DNA from 3 places in the Metabacillus sp. GQ13 genome. Region 3 is predicted to be linked to each of the others. Evidence: riboswitches for the same ligand, from Rfam matches in the RefSeq annotation. Region 3 holds a riboswitch; each other region holds the start of a gene.

Region 1 (6,251 bases), on a different contig from region 3:
ATTTTACAGTTTTTTTTCTGAGCAGCATGATCCAGATCGAATTATCATTACTGAGCATCCTGAATATGGTCGTAGTGAGTTCATACTTGCCGATCTTATTCACCATGTAGTGAATCATGGAACCTACCATCGTGGTAATGTGTCAGCGATGCTTCATCAACAAGGTGAACGAAGCGTACCTACGGATTATGTATATTTTATCTTTTAAATGACTTTAGTCGTGTTATTCTAATACTGAAAATGATCAATTGCTTTTTTATATGTAGGACAAAATTAGAAAGTCCTTTTTGTGAGCGGTTTAAATTGTTATTCTAAAACCTCTGGTAACTCCTAGGATAATATAAGGATATATGAATATGAAATATAAACAATCGATTTTAAGTTATTCAGACCACATTAGTTAAGGGAATTTGAAATTCACCTATTATTTTGGAGTCAAGGGTGGAGTTTTTTTAGATTGTCTATCCTTTTCTTGAAGTATCTCTGTTTAAAAAGAGATACTTCAAGAAAAAAATGAAAGGTTATTACGTAACGAGAGAGCAAGCAAAATTAAAATTAAATTTAGACATTTTCTGCTGATTCAACCGTATGTTTCAGCAATGTAGCGATTGTTACTGGACCAACGCCACCTGGTACTGGGGTTATTGCACTTGCAACTTTATAGCAAGTCTCATAATCAATATCACCGAGATTTCCTTTGTTATAACCTGCATCTAAAACAACTGAACCATCCTTTAACCAGTTTCCTTGAATAAATTTAGGCTTTCCTACCGCTGCTACAACAATATCTGCTTGTTTTAATATTGTGGGTAAATTGGAAGTTTTGGAATGACACGTTGTAACAGTCGCATTTTTATTGAGAAGTAATGCCGAAACTGGTTTACCTAAGATTGGACTTCTACCAACTACGACTACATGTTTTCCCTCAATTTCTATCTGATAGTATTCTAAAATTTTCATAATTGCTGCAGGTGTACATGAGGGATATCTTCCAAAGCCTAATGCTGTTTGACCGTACCCTGCACTTGTAACACCATCTACATCTTTTCGTAAATCAATTGCTTCAAAAGCCATACGCTCATCAATGTGTGAAGGAACGGGATGTTGTAAAAGGATACCATGAATAGAATTATCATTGTTTAGTGCTTCAATTTCATTTAACAACTCTTTCGTTCCTATATCTTCAGGCAATTGGACACGGATAGATTTAATACCTACTCTCTTACTGGCATTCCCTTTCATTCTTACGTATGTTTCTGAAGAAGGATTATTACCAACTAAAATCGTTGCAAGGCAGGGTATGGTACCCTTACTTGTTAAAATATCAATCCGTTCTTTCAAGCTATCTTTCATTTCTTGCGCTACGATATTCCCATCCAAAATTAATTTTTCCATAACGTCGTCGCCTCCTGATAATATAATAAAAAAAAGATAAGGATTATAATCCTTATCTCTGCCCAGACGACCCGACCTTATAAAACACAGCTTCCTTGTGGTCATTTCCACAAATGTCGTCAGTTACTGTGCCTATCTCCTATATAAGAACAAGATAACATAAAGGGGATTAATGTCAATAAAAAAGGTGTTTATTAATATGAAAAGTGTTATCATGCACTTTTCAATATTCATTAAAGGTTGCAGCTTTATTGGAAAAGGAATTTCTTACCCATTGTTTGAATAGGTACAACTTAAATCAGAGTTTAGACAAAAAGAGAAAGGTTGAGTTGAGTAATGATGTAGGTAGATTCAGAGGTGTATTATTTGATTTAGATGGTACAGTAATTAACAGTGAGTGGTAGGGGCGGACGGATTCTTTTAATTATGAGATTCAGAAAATTGTAAATAGAAAACTAAATAAAGCTGAAAAACAATTTTTATTAGGAAACCTTTTAAAATCTTAAACGAGTTGGTTCATCACATTTTACAGAAGCAGATTGGTGCATCGTATGTTAAAACGTTCGGTAGAAAATAGAGGAAGGGTTACGGGCCATTGACACCGAAAAAACCTAACATGATTTGGTGAAATCCTTGCTCAATCCAACAGGGATTACGTATGAGGATATCTATTAGAACTACTAGGTTACAAAATACATCTTCGGAAAGAGTGAGATCACTTTGGTATAAAAAAGAAAACTAGGTGATGATTTATGCTTTCCCTCTAAATATTAAGAAAAGGTATAAGGAGGTTCCATTAGTTCTTTTGTATTATTACATCTAACAAAGGTGAATAATAAATAATATTGAGAAATGGCAGACTTGGTTCTGGAGGATGAATATGGAGTTACAGTTGATAGAAGTATATTCACCAAGCAATTTTGAATTTTCAAATAGTATTTTACATAATTTCCCTATCGTTTCATATTGGATCACTAATGTAAAAGACAATAATAAACTTATTCGAATTTTAGTTGAAAAAGAAGACGCAGAAAAAATTTTAAACTATCTAGAAAAAGCGTCTAAAAAAAATGATGATTTTCAAATCATGTTATTTTCCGTTAAAGCATATTTCCCTAGTGAATATAATGAGCTAAATGAAACAAATGATACAAAAGAACTTGAGCGAGCTAGTAAACATGAATTATATGAAATTGTTCGTTCCTCAGGTAAGATTAACCCTAGTTTTACCTGGTTTACTATTTTTGCTGCAATTATAGCTACAGTCGGGATCATCCAAAACAGTCCTGGTTTTGTTATAGGTGCGAATGTCATCGATCCAGCAATTGGCCCTATTCTAGGAATTTCATTTGCCTCTATTTTAGGTGATCAAAAGCTCGCTCAACAATCAATTATTACGTCTCTTTTTGGTCTATCAATTCCATTTACGATCGCTGTTTTATTTGGTTATTATTTTGATCTACCAGTGAACAGCAATGAGTTTCTTTCACAAACAAATGTACAAATTATAGATATTATTGTTGCAACCGTAGCCGGAGCCGCGGGAGCTTTATCATTTGTTAAACGTTCACATGGACAGTTAGTTGGAGTGATGGTCTCCTTGGCTGTTTTACCGCCAACTGTTGTGTTAGGTATGATGGTTGGAGCTGGACAATGGAAGGAAGCGTTAATGCCTCTATTAATGCTTTTAATTAATATTAATGCGATCTTTTTATCAACTATTTTGGTGTTTTGGCTAAGTGGAATTAAACCCATTAATTGGAGGGATATTAAGGAAGCAAATACCTCTCGTAAGAACTCCTTAATCTTTACCAGTATCATTGCAATTTTTCTTGTTATTGCTGTTATATATTCACACTTATAGAATTCGTAGTTATCTTTTTTGGTCTATTTTGCAGCAATTTAGTGGACCATTTCCTCGTACAATCTAAGCAAAAGACTTAGAATCAATATATATTCTTTTTCATACCCTAGTAGTACTCAACTATTCCTTCCGCTTGATCCAAAGAACATTTTCTTTATGACAAATAATAAATGGTGAGGTAATAATGTCTTTGAGCTGATGGGTACTTGCGTAAAAGCCATGTATTGCTCTAATAAAATGATAGGGAAGAAATAGAATTAAAAGACGTTAAAAAAGAAATGGAATATGAAATAAGACCCTATCTAATAATTCATTAATGTTCGGTTTCTATTAAATGATTAAAAAACTTATTAGCTGCGACTGAGAGAGGAATACCTTGTTTTGTTATTAATCCAATTTTTCTGTCTTCTATTTTTTCTTTTAAACATACTTCAAATAATTCACCTTCTGATAGTTCTTTTAAAACCAATTCTTTAGTGACAAACCCAATCCCCATTCCAATTTTGGCACATTCAATCAACAATTCAACACTTCCTACCTCAATATCGGGTTTTACATTTAACCTTTGAGATTGAAATATTTGATCTAGAAAAAACCTTGAACTACTTTTATCTGAAAAAGAAATGATTGGAAAGTTCAACATTTCTTTGAGAGAAATCGTTTTGTTCGCTAATTTTTTATATTTCCCCCCTACAATAAAGGTACTTTTAATACTAATATAATCAGTTGTATTTATTTGACTTTGATCAATTGGTAAATGAATGATGCCAATATCAATAAGTCCATTTGCTAATTTTTCTACTATCTGAGGCGTAGAACCATGTTGAAGTTTAATCTGAATTTCTGAAAAGTTGTCTTGAAATATTTGTATATGAGGTAACAAAAAATGCTTAAAGGTTGAATCACTTCCTCCGATTGTAACCTGTCCACTTTCTAAATTTAGTAACTTTGAAATCTTCAGCTCTGCGCTATCAATTAAGTCGAAAGCTTGTTTAATATAGCCAAATAAAATTTCACCCTCATTGGTTATTGTTACTCCTTTTGAGGTTCTAACAAATAGTGAAACCCCTAGTTTATCTTCTAATTGCCTAATTGAGTGACTGACACTTGGTTGTGTAATGTATAATTTTTTTGCAGCTTTACTGAAGTTTTTTTCCATTGCTGTCATATAAAATACTCGATATAAGTCTAATGTCACGATATAGATCCCACCTATAACTGTTATCGGAAATAGTGATTTCATTTATATCTTAATTGAATTTATACTAAATGGACAGAAGATTATCATGATTCAGTAAATAAGGAGTGGTTGCAAGTTGGAAAAGGATAAATTCGATTTAAAAGCCAGAAGTCCCTGGACTCCATTAAAAGATGTAAATACTGTAACCGTGTCACCAAGTAAAAGCAAAATAGACGGCTCGATTACGATTCCTGGTAGTAAAAGTTTAACGAACAGAGCTTTAATTATAAGTGCTTTAGCTAATGGAAAATCAAAAGTGTCAGGTATTTTAAAAAGTGATGATTCGTATTGGTGTCTAGACTCTTTAAAAAGATTGGGTATCCATATAGACATAGAAAATGAGACAGCTTTCATTGAGGGCAAGGGTGGTAAATGGGAATCAAGTAGTTTGTATATTGGTGCAGCAGGTACGATAGCAAGATTTTTACCTGGAGCATTAGCAGTATCTGGTGAAGGGAAATGGGAAATTGAAGCGAGTGAGAGCATGAGCAAAAGACCCATATCTCAATTAATAAACGCTTTAAAGGAGCTTGGCGCTGAAATCAACTATTTAAGCGATGAAGGTTATTATCCGTTGTTAATTAAAGGAAAAGCATTATTGGGTGGCGAGATCAGACTTTCGGGGAATATTTCTAGTCAATTTATAAGTGGTCTGTTGATTGCAGCACCTTATTTCAAAGAAGCAATTACAGTAAATATAAGTGAGCACATTGTTCAACACTCATACGTGCTTTTAACTTTAGAATTAATGAAAAAGTTCGGTGCAAATGTTCGTTATGATAACAATCTAACAAAAATAATAGTCTATCCTTCGATGTACATTCCTCAAGATGTAAATTTAGAAGCTGATGTGTCGACTGCTTGTTACTTTCTTGCTCTTGCTGCGGTAACAAATGGAAGAATCCGAATTGATAATCTAAACTATGACACAAAACAACCAGATATAAAGATGATAGATGTCCTTGAACAAATGGGTTGTAAAGTAACGAAAGGTTCATCCTTTATTGAGTTAGAAGGTGTTAAGCAATTAAAAGGTGGACTTGAAATATCAATGAGAGAGATGTCAGATCAAACTTTAACATTAGCAGCTATTGCTCCATTTGCAGATGGACCAATAACAATAAAAGATGTTGAACATATCCGTCATCATGAATCAAATCGAATTAGTGTCATATGTGATTCAATATCTAAGTTAGGAATTAAAGTCGAGGAATTTAGAGATGGATTAAAAGTGTATCCAGGTATTCCTAAACCAACTTTACTCAATACCCATGATGATCACAGAGTGGCAATGTCATTAGCACTCATTGGTTCTAGAGTTGAAGGGATACAAATAAATGATCCAGGATGTGTTTCTAAAACTTGCCCTCAGTATTTTAATATGTTAGAAAGCTTTGGTTTAAACATCGCTCGATATTAAATGATGAATCAGTGTTTAGTTGTTAAAGATTTTAAATTAAACACTAATGAGAGAAATCAAATATGTTGCATCACATTTTCAAAAAAAGAAGGGTTTACATTTAAAAAAGTTATATAATATGAATAAGATTTGTTAAATTAAGGAGGGGTACTATGTTCGAGAAAAAATCTATTAATGACGCAATGGAACATATGAATAATATTGAAGGATATCCAATGATGTAAACCTTAAAAAATCACCAAAACCAATAAGATATTTTGGCTATTTCTTTATTGCCTTTTTTTCAATAACAGTACCTTTCATAATCAAAGCTATTATTTTGACATAAAAAG
Region 2 (6,251 bases), on a different contig from region 3:
AAAAGGAGAGGTATATAATGAAAATTAATAAGATTGCAGTAAAAACATTTGTATTAGCAGGAGTAATTTCAGTTGGAGTTTTTGTAGGAGGGCATATAAGTGAGGCAGCTCTAGGTGCTCCAAAAGAAGTTAATACAGTGAAAATCTCAGATAATAATAAAGTTGCAGCACAAACAAAAACATCAGTAAATAAAGAAAAAGCTCATGCTAGTGAAAATGCAAGTGCGAGTGCAAAAGCAAATGCTTCAATTAATTCTGCAGTACAAGCGAAAGCAGAAGTTGAGCCTGAGGTAGAAGTGAAACCAGAACCAGTTAAAGAAGAACAAACAGAAGTTATAGAAGAAGTAGTAAAAGTGAAAAAATCTGTAGCAAACAAAGTAAATTCACAAGCAAATGAAAATGCTAGTGAAAAAGCGAAATTACATGCATCTACCAACTCTGCAGTACATGCATCGATAGCAGTTGATGAAGAAACAACAGAAGCAGAAGTTGAGCCTGTTAGAGAAGTGAAATCAGAATCTGTTGAAGACAAGCAAACAGAAGTTATAGAAGAAGTAATAGAAGTAAAAAAATCTGTAGCAAACAAAGTGAATTCACATGCAAGTGTTAATTCTAATGAAAAAGCAAAGTTACATGCATCTGCCAACTCTGCAATACATGCAAAGGTAGTAGTTGAAGAAGCAGCAACAGAAGAAGGACAATCAGAAGTAAAAGTTGAACCTGTTGTAGAAGTGAAACCAGAAGCAATTGAAGAAGAGCTATCAGAAGTTATTGAGGAAGCAGTAAAAGTAAGTAAATCCGTGACAAACAAAGAAAATTCACAGGCGAATGAGAATGCAAGTGAAAAAGCGAAATTACATGCATCTGTCAATTCTGCAGTTCATGCAATGATAGCAGTTGAAGAAGAAACAACAGAAGGAACAACCGAAGGAACAACCGAAGAAACAACCGAAGAAACAACCGAAGAAACAACAGAAGAAACAACAGAAGAAACAACAGAAACTAGTGAAGATTTGGAAGTTGTGGAAGTATAGATTTATTAGAATGTTTTGTGTGAAATAGAACCGATGGGAGTCCCATCGGTTTTTTCTAATGGCTTTTCAAAAGTATGTTGCTTTCAAAGCTAAAAAAATCGATCGTTGTATTTTTTAGGTGAAATTATAAGCTAATTATGCGAAAAGGGCAGCTAAGTACATAAAAAAGTTCATATTACCAAGATAACATTTTTTAGGGGAACAGTCTTTCTTATATATATTGTTTAGCACTACAAACTGGTTGTTAAGAATATGAAACGATTAAAACAAGATATTTAAAGGTATAGATATCTTAAATGAATGGATATGTATAATCTTAAAAATTGATGTTGAAGATTTCTTAATAATTTGATAAAATAAAAGCAATCTAATGACTATGTGTAACTGGCGAAACGCGGATAACCGTGAGGGAGCACATAGTGTCGTAGCCGTTCGCCTGGGCAGAGGTAAGGGAAGTATTCCTTACCTCTTTCTGTTTATTAGGATAGAAAGTCATAACGTCTTTAAATTAATAAAGAAATTCATTAATTTAGGGAATGTAAAAAATATAGATAACGAGGAGCAAATAACATGAGCACATTAATTACAGAAAGAATAAACACAATCAAAACATTAAATAATATTGCAGAAAGCGGGCTAAATGTTTTCACTAAGGATAAATTTAAGATCGATAATGACAGTGAAAATCCTGATGCAATTGTTCTTCGTAGCTTTAACATGCACACATTTGAACTCGGTAATGATTTAAAAGCGATCGCACGTGCTGGTGCTGGTGTCAATAATATCCCAGTTGACAAATGTACAGAGCAAGGAATTGTAGTTTTTAATACACCTGGTGCTAATGCCAATGCTGTAAAAGAAATGATTCTTGCTACATTAATTGCTTCATCTCGTAATCTTTTTGCTGGTGTTGCTTGGACAAACACGTTAGAAGGTCAAGGAGAACAAATTCCGAAGCTTGTAGAAGCAGGTAAAAAACAATTCGTTGGTAAAGAAATTAAAGGAAAAACGCTAGGTGTAATTGGTTTAGGTGCAATTGGTGCACTAGTTGCGAATGATGCACTAGATTTGGACATGGATGTAATTGGTTTTGACCCGTTCATTTCTGTTAATACAGCTTGGAACTTATCACGCAACGTACAGCGTGCTATGACGATTGAGCAATTGTTTGCTAATTCAGATTATATTACTGTACATGTTCCATTTACTGAAGAAACAAAAGGAATGTTTAACCAAGAAACTTTTGATATCATGAAGCCAGGCGTTCATATTTTTAACTTTTCACGAGGAGAACTTGTGAATGAAACGGATATGGAAGCTGCACTTGAAAGCGGAAAAGTTGGTAAGTATATTACAGACTTCCCGAATGAAAATGTCTTGAAAATGAAAAACACAGTTCCAATTCCACATCTTGGTGCCTCTACTCAAGAATCAGAGGAAAACTGTGCGATCATGGCTGCTCGTCAAGTAAAGGAATTTTTAGAAACAGGAAACATTAAAAACTCAGTGAATTTCCCAAACGCTTCCCTACCTTATACGGGGAAACGACGTTTGGTTGCTTTCCATGAAAACGTTCCGAACATGGTTGGGCAAATCACACTAGCTGTATCAGGTTATAATTTGAACATCGCTGACATGGTAAACAGAAGTCGTGGAGAATATGCATATACGATGATTGACATTGACAATGAAGTGACTGCTGATATCATTCCTGCTCTAGAAGGGAAAATTCAACATTTTGAAGGTGTCGTTACAACCAGGATTATTTAAACCTGTTAATGGAACAAATGAATAATAGTTATTTAAGTCTCAATTCCTTTATGGAGTTGAGACTTTTTTCACATTTGTGATTTCACACAAATGGAAAAACTTCCATTAATTCACTAATGTGTTACCCTTGTAAACCTGTTAGTCTTGTAAATGGCCCTGAATTTATTCTAATAAAATAAACAGGAGGTTTACAAAATGAAAAAGATAGTAATCTTATTTACTACGATCACCTTAGTAATTGGTTCATTTAGTATTTTTCCTATATCTAAAATAAGTGCTGAAGCAGAAGACACTATACAAACAGGTGACACTTTACAAATATTATTTGAAAAATATCAGTTAAACCAGAATGAAACTGAAATTATAGATGGTCGTTTTTTTAATAAAGAAAAAATAGAACATTCACCAATGACTATGATTGAAAAAAAAGATAATTCTCTAACAATCTCAAACAAAGAAGAGAATTTGATTGCTCGTCTTGTCCACGCAGAAGCAAAAGGTGAGCCATATGTTGGTAAAGTAGCAGTGGCAACGGTTGTGTTGAATCGTGTAGAACACAAAGAATTTCCTGATACCGTCAAGGAAGTGATTTACGAAGAGAATGCTTTTGAACCCGTGCAAAATGGTTCAATTGACGATTCGGCAAATAAGGAAGCCGTTAAAGCTGTTCAAGAAGCTCTGACAAATCAAGAAAAAGATAATGAATTACTCTACTTCTATAACCCTGAAACGGCAACAAGTGATTGGATTTTTACTCGTGAAGTGATTAAGACAATCGGTAATCACTCATTCGCTATTTAAAAATGCGTATATAGCTTAGAAACTGCACCGCAATTGTTGGACACATTTCACAATTGGAGGTGCTTTTTTGTGTTTGAGGAAGGCTCTTTTCTAAAGGTTTGTTGCTTAGTGAAAAGAGCAAGAAAATCTACTTAAAAAACGTGTACATTGCTTTGTACAGAAAACAAGCTTGAGGAATTAACACCAACTAACACTATGAAAAGTAAAGCAGAAACCACTCTACACTAATTTAACAATAAATAACCAGGATAATTACACGGCTGTTTTCCACACTATTATTATAGAACAAATAAAATGAATACGTGTGTTACCGGTATTTTCAGTTTCCGTGATAACACAATGAAAGGATTGAAAAATGAACAAAAAAATTGTGATTGGAGTTAGTTTGTTATTGTTTATGTTATTGATAGTGAATATCTCCCCTGCTCATGCAACTGGAAATACATTTAGCAACATTCATGTGGTCAAATCTGGAGATTATTTAGGGAGAATTGCAAATGAATATGGTATTTCTGTAAAAGACCTAAAAGTTACAAACGGACTTTCATCTGATTTAATTTACATAGGACAAAAATTAAAGATTCCTCCAAAAAGTTATGCCATGCAAGGACAGTATTTACTTATGACAAAGGAAGAATTTAAGAATTGGTTATTTAATAAAAAAATCAATAGAAAAATAAGCATCATCCAACAACATCACACATGGTTACCTTCATATAAGCAATTTAATGGTTCCAATCATTTTACCATGTTGAAAGGTATGGAGAATTATCATGTTAAAAATATGCATTGGAAGAATATCGCTCAAAATATAACGACATTTCCTGACGGGAAAATCGCAGTTTCTAGGCCGTTTAACATAGCTCCAGAAGGAACAATTGGAACAAAGGCGAATTCGGTTGGAATTGCCATTGAGAATGTTGGTAACTTCGATATAGGTAAGGATGTAATGACTGAGGAACAAAAAGAATCGATTGTTTATATAACTGCGGTGTTGTGTATAAAATTTGGGTTAACTCCTTCTATAGACAGTATCACCTATCATCATTGGTGGAATTTGAAAACAGGAGAAAGAGTGTTAGATAATGCTGCAAACTATGATGTAAAAACCTGTCCAGGTACTGGATTTTTCGGAGGTAATTCTACAAACAGTGCAATTAAGCATTTTTATCCACTAGTGGAGCGAAAAATAAGAGAAATAAAATAGTAAGAACTAACTATGCATTGGTAATTAGTAGGGAGAGAGTCTTCTCTCTACTTGCGAAGTAATGAATATTTAAACGATTGGGAAGAATCGAAAGTAAATTGAAAGTTTTGCCAGGCGGTGTTCAATGAATGCCCGACTTGATGAATGAAGCCGACTTCGAAACGCATATAAAAACGGCAACATTGTAGGTATATAAATGATAAAATAGTCGAACAGCAACTTATTATTACTTTGTTTTTCACCTAAATGACATGACAGCTTCATGTTACTATCGGTTTTAATTCAGGGTATATTTCTTCTTTCTGATCTCATACTAAAAATAAGAAGGAGGGGTTATCCATGGCAAAACGAACAAAGAAAAATGATGCAGATCAAAAGAACAAACAAGGATTTGATTCAAGCAAAACCGATTCAGAATTCTCTCATGAATTTGGCAGTGCTAACGCTAATCAAGCACATAAAAATAAAGCAAAAAAAGAAAAGGCATCTAAAAATCAAGGTGAGTGGAAAGGCATGCATTAATGAATACTTGCCAGACTCGAACTCATGATAAGTGATGCCTACACCGAGTACAAAGGGTGGAATGGAGGCGCTTATCATGATTCAAACGATCTACTTAACTTTATTGTGAAGGAGCTTATTTAGATGACTCAATCTAAGCAACAACAAGAACGCCAATGGAAAGAACGTAAACAATCGCAGAATCCACATGGTAAAGTCAAATCATTTGAACAATTAGCTGAAGATATGGGCGAAAATAAATCTGAAACTAAGTAAACCTGCTTAAGAATGAGAGGCTATTCCCAAAGTGTCAGAGCCCACATAATAGTGAGTTCACTCCCTTTGTCGTTACCTAAAAAAGGTCATAATTATCGAGAGTGATAATTATGACCTTTTAGGTTTACATATATCTGAAAATCAATACTAAATGGGTCTCTTTTAGACGTTTATGTGCTTTATATTCTTCGTTGGCATTATAGTGGAACTAGTAAAAAATGTGTTGCTCTTTATTATTCAAGTAACAAAGTTAATTTAGTTCTAAAAGAAAACCAATTACTTTTCTGATTATTAATAGAATGGATTTGATATTATTTTTTTAAAAAAATAAACGGAATAGGGTTTAAGTTTGGTTGGTCAATGGTAATTGTCATTGTTACGTGTTCAATAATTGGTTTCATTATCATATTAAGTTTTAAGAAATCGCATGATTGATTCTGGATGGATAGGCTACCCTTTATTTAAATGTAAGGTTATAAGGTTTATGATGATGTAAATCAGGTACAATAAACATTTAAAAGTATTAAAGAGTTAGAGGGAAAATCTCCAACCCTTTAATTAAAGGTCATTTCAGATTAGTAGTCGTAATTATAATCATAGGGAGAGTAGTCATCTCTACAACGACGTACCCATCTACATTCACGAACCCAACGACAGCGTGG
Region 3 (6,251 bases):
CCGTACCCTGTAAGGAACTTAACATTGGATATTTAGCATGTCTAAAATAGTTTGACTCGACGAACGCGGAACTCCCTGTTGTTACCCCAACACCATACTTTGAGATACCGTCAAAAAAGTTATTATAGATATGGGCAGATGCTACCCTAATACGTGGGTGCCTCGAGTCTGAATGGTCAAACCAGTTATGATGAAAGGAGACAAAGAATTCTTCTGATTCGCTCAAACCGACTAATGAAGCTTTCCCGGAATCCCAATAGTGGTTATAAGAGAGTGTAATATAAGTGGATCCCTTTTTTAGATCAGTTGAACCGTCACCTTTTGCTTGATCTGCATCTCCACCTGCTTTTCCATAGAAAATGTCATTATGATGAATCCAAACATTTGCATTCCCTGTATCCATTGAAATACCATCGTCTGGGAATAAAGCAACACCTAAGTTCCTTACTTCAACATTGCCTGTGTATCTAAGCAGGAATCCCCATCCATATGCATAGGCATCTTCTCCAATTCCTTCTAATGTCATATTCATTTCTGTATAGTTGTTTTTTCCTTTTACTTGAAGATAGCCACTGCTATTAAGTTGGCCACTCATATCAGCATCTGTAACTTGGCCAATAAATCTGATTGCAAGGGGTGTTTGATCGTACCCTTTTCCTCTAAGATTCAATATCTCCCCTATCCCAATAGCTGTTTGCTTGCTGCCAGAGCTATTGATGATGACATCGAGAGTGACGTTTTTAACAGTATCAGGTGTTATATAAAGAACTTGGGCTCCAGTTTTTAGAGTTCCGTTATCATTATAAGCGCCAGAACCTGTACCAAAAGGTGAGTTCTCTGCAAAGGAAAATCCTGATCGATCATGTGCGGTGACTGTTAAAGGATTGGAAACTGTACTTACTTTTTCCCCATTTGATAGCAAAGCTTCTATTTTTATGACATAATTCCCAGTTGCCAGTCCGACCGCGTCAGCTCGCCAATATGTGGGGTATTGTCGGATTAATTCGGAATCAATTTGTTTATATTGAGAATCTGAAGCATTTGCAGGTTTCACATAAACATTATAACCATCTGCATTGATAACGGGTGACCATTCTACAAAAGCAGTTTCAAACCAGCCACCGCTTTTAGTTAATTCTATGCTAGTAGTAGCACCATGTACTGAAGGTGTGGCGAACCCACTTACAATCAGAGATAGCAAAAGAGAAACCAATAAAAAAGTACCTTTTACCCGTGAAAACATCCTTTTCATTTCATCCACTCCTACATGTAGTTTTTTATAAACATATCTGAAACCGCTTCCAATTTACTACGAACATTCACCTCCTTTAATGGTGGATTCTATTAAAAAGAAAACATGCATTTCATTGCAAGATGCCTTAAAAATAGTAGGATAAGAGAATTGAAAATGATTTCATTCAGAAGTTTTATTGTTCTAGATGGGGACGAAAGGAACAAAATCTTAAAGGACCTAGGGGCGTTGCGGCTGATAGAAGTATCATTACATGAATGATCTTAGTTGGTACTATCTTTTGAATCATAGATACGAGATGGGTGTTTGCTTTTTTGAGAAATGAGAGACAATAGCCTGATTTAGAAATTAATAACATTGTTAGTCAATCTTAAAACAGTCATTAATGAAATTCTATAGTGAAAAGGAACTGAAATTTTTTATAGGTATAATTTACTTTTCTTGGAAAGTGGCTGAAAATAAAAGGACTTTTAAATTAAGAAAGGAAAGTGTAAATTACGTTTGGGTGGCAGTGAACCAGTACAGATGCTTGTCAACCTTTGAGAACTGTTAGTTTAAATAGAATTGAATAGTGAGGAAAGATATCATGGTAAAAGCACTAGTGCAAGACTCATATTATCAAATTCTTGAAATGTGGTTGAAAGATTTCCAAGAACATGATAGAAAAGGCATGTTCGATATGACTCATTGTATTACTTCAGGAAGTAGAGAGAATACATTCACGCAAAATTAGGATATTAAGTGTAAAGCTATCAACCGCCGATGACAACACACGTGAAGTGCGTTGCGAAAATAACTTTAAAATGTAACTAAAGAATAGAAATTATCAAAACAAAAAAACTTTTTCCACAACTTATCAACAGCTGGAATAAAGATTGTACAAAAAAGTGTGAAAAAAAGCCCGCCAATCCCTACATATCAACAAATGAGAAACAAGAAAGATAAAAAAAATCTTTTTTAACTCGATAAAAAACGTGGAAAAGCCCGAAAAACATGATGGTTTGTAGAAAAAATGGGGGAAAAGCGGGAGAATAGGAAAATAATTATTGTAACAGCGAACGGTGGAATGGGTTTGAGGATTTCTCTTTCAATCACTTCTATTTTCGTCCCATGATCAGCGCGGCTTGCTTTAAAATATCGACTTCCATTTCTAGCTGCTTATTTTTTTCTTAACTCGATCAATTCTTGTTCTACAGGGCTTCGACTGTTGGAATTGCGTAATCCATCTGTCTAAAGCGGACGCAGTTAATTCATATTCACTGGTAATATCTTGGCGGCTTTTCCCATTTTCATATAAAGCAACCACTTGCTTTTTAAAATCAGTTGTAAATGTTCTCCTCTTTATAGACATAGTAGATCTCCTCACTTGTTGTGTATTATTCTACTAGCCTTTATTTTAATTCTCCAACTCAGTGTAACCTATCCAATATATGGTATTATTTAAGGTAGGTTCTGATAAGAAAGAGGGAATTGAATTGAAAAATAAGTTAAAAAAGTCTTCAACAGATAATTCTATAAGTGGTGTTTGTGGAGGTATAGCTGAGTATTTCGGTGTATCTTCTTTGGCGGTAAGAATAATATTTATTTTATTACCTGGTGCTAATATACTAATATATTTAATTCTTGCTAATACGATGGCTGATAGACCTCCGTCATTATATTAAACTAACGGGTAGCACTACTTCAAGATGGATAATGTACTTTCTTTTTGAATGAAAGAGGCAGGTTAGGTGAAGAAAAAGTGTTAATGGAGGTGGATTTTATGGATTCTAACTATAAATGTTTTATTGATATCCGTTTCAGTGGTGGAGATATTCAATTTGACGTTTCGAGTGACACACAGTTATTTAGTTTTAAATCAGGTATAGGTTTTGTAGCAATCCCACATTTTTTCTTAACTCTTTCCTCTTTATATAAGGGAGAAATCAGTGAGGCAGAATTTTATTGTCACGGAAACTCTGATTACTATAAATTTTCCAGTGATAGTACAAACCTTTTTATTGAACATATAAGCTATTATCCAGATGGTATATTTAAATATCAATTTAAGCTAAAAGAGTATATCGAAGTTATTGATACAGAATTTCAAAAGTATCTGCAACAACTTGAAAAGGAAGGAATATTGCCTTTAAAAACTCAAGAATTTGCTCATCCATTAGGTGATGATGTATTAAATACTTTTAATGATTTTTCATCACTTTTAAACCGTTAATTTTACAAATCTATTTACGTTGTTCAACTAACGGGCCAGATTTCGAAATAAGATAACTGGACTTTTATATATATATTTGTAGATAAATGTTCCTTAAATAAAAATATAATGGAGGTATAATTATGTGGTTAATATTAGGACTTATTGCTATAGTAGCAACTTTTATAAATCTTTTTATGTATAAAACAGGAAAAGATTATAAACTTGCGATGGCAATGGGATTATCATTTACAGCATTGACACTCTGTGCAGAACATAGCCTCTTATCTAATTGGGTAAAAGGTGAAGATTGGTCGGCTTTATTGGATGTTGTACCTACTATGGAAAAGGCGCTATGGTTTCTGACAATTGTTTCTATCTTACTAAATGTAGCACCTATACTTTTAGAACTGAAAAATAAAAAATAATATCTTATTGATGCATCATTTATATAATCTGCAATTATTGTGTAAATCTTTATGTATAACTAACGGTTGCAAGAGTCTAAGAAAATAATGGGTTACTATGGCAGCTTTTTTTCTTTATCGTAATTCAACTAAAGGGACAGGATAGTTGAGCAAGAATCAAACTTTTTATATTTAATTTCGTTAATTTAGAGTGTAGGGGAAAAAGGTTGTACCTTTTGTTTAATAAACTAGTATTAGGAGAGATGAATGGTGAAAAAAATATTAATTGTGTTAGCGTCTTTAATAATCCCAGTAACATTAGTAATATTTATCATTAATTTTCTTTTTCAGGTTGGCGTTGATATTAAGGTGAAAAATCAAACGAATAAAGAGATTTCAGGATTATATATAACTTATGATGAAATTAAGTCAGATGTTAAGATACCAACTTTAAAACCAGGAGAGAGATATAAATTTAATATTAGCCATGGGGAAAATTCTAATGAAGATTTTGATGAAGCAGCTATGGTATTAGAATACAAAGATAAAAAAGGTAATATACATACAGAATATATTGCTGGTTACATCGAAAGAGGCTATTCTGGTTTTGCAAATATAAAAATAACTGGTTTTAAGGAGAACGGAAAACTTAAAATGGATATTAAGGAATTTGTATATTGAGTGTCAATAATATTCTTCTTTAGCTTTTCCACAGAAAATTGGACAAGACCTACAAAGGAAGTTCAATACTTATTTCCTTATTCAACGGGAAAATTTAGTTCAATATCGAATTTGAAGACAACATATACTTTAACTATTCAGAAAAGCGTGATAAAAATAAATTAAAGTAGAATCTTGGTGTGTATAACTGGCGTAATGTGGCAAACCACGGGGGAGTACATACTATATAGTCGCACGCCTGGGCATAGTATTTGGATATTCCAAATACTTTTTTATTGTTTTATAGCGGAAGGTTGGATGAAAAACGCTAAAAAGTCAAGAAAAGTAGTAATTTTGATTTATGAAAATGTTGAAATTTTGGATTTTACGGGTCCGTATGAAGTGTTTCTTGCAGGGAGTAAAAGAGGAACGGATGTTTCTGTATATACGGTAGCTGAAGAAAAACTCCCTGTTAATGCATTAGGGAACCTAAGTATAAACTCTAACTACTCAATTTATAATTGCTCCACTCCCGACATACTAATTATTCCTGGTGGTTGGGGTGCAAGAAAAGAAATGCACAATCAAAAAATCATCAACTGGATTAATGAAATTTTGAATAAAGTTGAACTCGTTTTATCTGTTTGTACAGGGGCTTTATTATTAGCTCAAGCAAATTTATTAGACGAATTACAGCTAACAACAAATCGAAATGCTATTAATGAATTAAGGGAGGTTGCTCCTGAATCTGCCGAAATAATAGAGAATTCACGATATATAGATAATGGGAAAATCATTCTATCTGCGGGGGGTCCGCAGGTATCGATATGTCCTGGTATGTTGTTGGGAAGTTATTAGGGAAAGAAAGAGCAGTGGAGGCAGCCAATCTCATGGAGTACGATTGGAAGATTTAGTTATTAGTGTTTAGTAGTATATAAGGGAGGATAAACATGAACATTCGAATTTTAGAAAACAAGGACCTAAATGCTGTTAAAAAAGTTATGGAAGAACATCCTTTACAGTTCCCAAGGTTAATTATAGATAAATACTCTACACGTTGGAGTAACTTCTTAAATCCAAAAGCCGATAGTGACATAAATGGTTATTATGTTGCTTGTACGGAAACTGATGAGATAATTGGTCATGCAGGATATATTTTTGATAATGTAACAGGTTTTTATGAAATAGTTGGAGTTGTTATAAAGAAGGAGTTTCAGCGAAAGGGAATCGGAAAAGCATTAATACATTCAATTTGTATGAGGGTCAAAGACTTAGGTGGAAAAAAAGTCATTCTTTATACATTAGGTCATCCTGGAAATGAATCAACTATATACTTTTATCAAAATATAGGGTTTGACTTGGTTAGCTTCGATAGAGACTTTTTCATTCCTGATTATCATCGTGTAACATTTATTACGACAATAGATTGTTAAGTCAATGAGGTTTATAGTTGCTGAGTAAATGCTGTTATCACATCTTTTTCTATTAAAAAGTAAGTTTGTGAAACTTTGTATCGTTCTTCAACTACTATGAAAATTAACTTCTATAACTCCGAAAAATGACAACATCAAAGTAGACCCATCTCATTCGTTTTAAAAAATAGAGTAAGCCGTAATTAATGGAACTATGGATTGGATTGACTGGATTAAGATTCAGTATGGACAGTTCGACATATTTTCATTCTCTGTGGTGCAGCCACGATATTTCTGCTGCATGGATGGCTATAGGGTTAGTTTATTTT

The links. A riboswitch is a leader RNA that binds a small molecule or an ion and turns the genes downstream of it on or off. The one in region 3 is predicted to bind ZMP and ZTP.
Region 1: linked by a shared signal. The riboswitch ahead of AC6CHR_RS00780 (bifunctional 5,10-methylenetetrahydrofolate dehydrogenase/5,10-methenyltetrahydrofolate cyclohydrolase) and the one ahead of AC6CHR_RS24705 (DJ-1/PfpI family protein) in region 3 are both predicted to bind ZMP and ZTP.
Region 2: linked by a shared signal. The riboswitch ahead of AC6CHR_RS13410 (phosphoglycerate dehydrogenase) and the one ahead of AC6CHR_RS24705 (DJ-1/PfpI family protein) in region 3 are both predicted to bind ZMP and ZTP.

The regions. Positions count from the first base shown of each region.
Region 1 covers NZ_JCAXET010000001.1:135,218-141,468, reverse strand. Annotated here, with positions in the region: gene AC6CHR_RS00785 (DinB family protein) at 1-208, shown strand, start outside; gene AC6CHR_RS00780 (bifunctional 5,10-methylenetetrahydrofolate dehydrogenase/5,10-methenyltetrahydrofolate cyclohydrolase) at 562-1,395, opposite strand; ZMP/ZTP riboswitch at 1,449-1,532, opposite strand; gene AC6CHR_RS00775 (TIGR00341 family protein) at 2,276-3,259, shown strand; gene AC6CHR_RS00770 (LysR family transcriptional regulator) at 3,573-4,502, opposite strand; gene aroA (3-phosphoshikimate 1-carboxyvinyltransferase) at 4,576-5,919, shown strand.
Region 2 covers NZ_JCAXET010000009.1:217,829-224,079, forward strand. Annotated here, with positions in the region: gene AC6CHR_RS13405 (hypothetical protein) at 18-1,034, shown strand; ZMP/ZTP riboswitch at 1,405-1,483, shown strand; gene AC6CHR_RS13410 (phosphoglycerate dehydrogenase) at 1,605-2,804, shown strand; gene AC6CHR_RS13415 (cell wall hydrolase) at 3,000-3,605, shown strand; gene AC6CHR_RS13420 (LysM peptidoglycan-binding domain-containing protein) at 3,961-4,812, shown strand; gene AC6CHR_RS13425 (hypothetical protein) at 5,152-5,334, shown strand; gene AC6CHR_RS13430 (DUF6254 family protein) at 5,458-5,589, shown strand; gene AC6CHR_RS13435 (hypothetical protein) at 6,165-6,251, opposite strand, start outside.
Region 3 covers NZ_JCAXET010000036.1:1,772-8,022, forward strand. Annotated here, with positions in the region: gene AC6CHR_RS24670 (pectate lyase family protein) at 1-1,252, opposite strand, end outside; gene AC6CHR_RS24675 (hypothetical protein) at 1,839-1,985, shown strand; partial or broken gene AC6CHR_RS24680 (transposase) at 2,353-2,603, opposite strand; gene AC6CHR_RS24685 (PspC domain-containing protein) at 2,728-2,916, shown strand; gene AC6CHR_RS24690 (hypothetical protein) at 3,015-3,464, shown strand; gene AC6CHR_RS24695 (hypothetical protein) at 3,587-3,871, shown strand; gene AC6CHR_RS24700 (hypothetical protein) at 4,121-4,531, shown strand; ZMP/ZTP riboswitch at 4,705-4,782, shown strand; gene AC6CHR_RS24705 (DJ-1/PfpI family protein) at 4,829-5,368, shown strand; gene AC6CHR_RS24710 (GNAT family N-acetyltransferase) at 5,461-5,943, shown strand.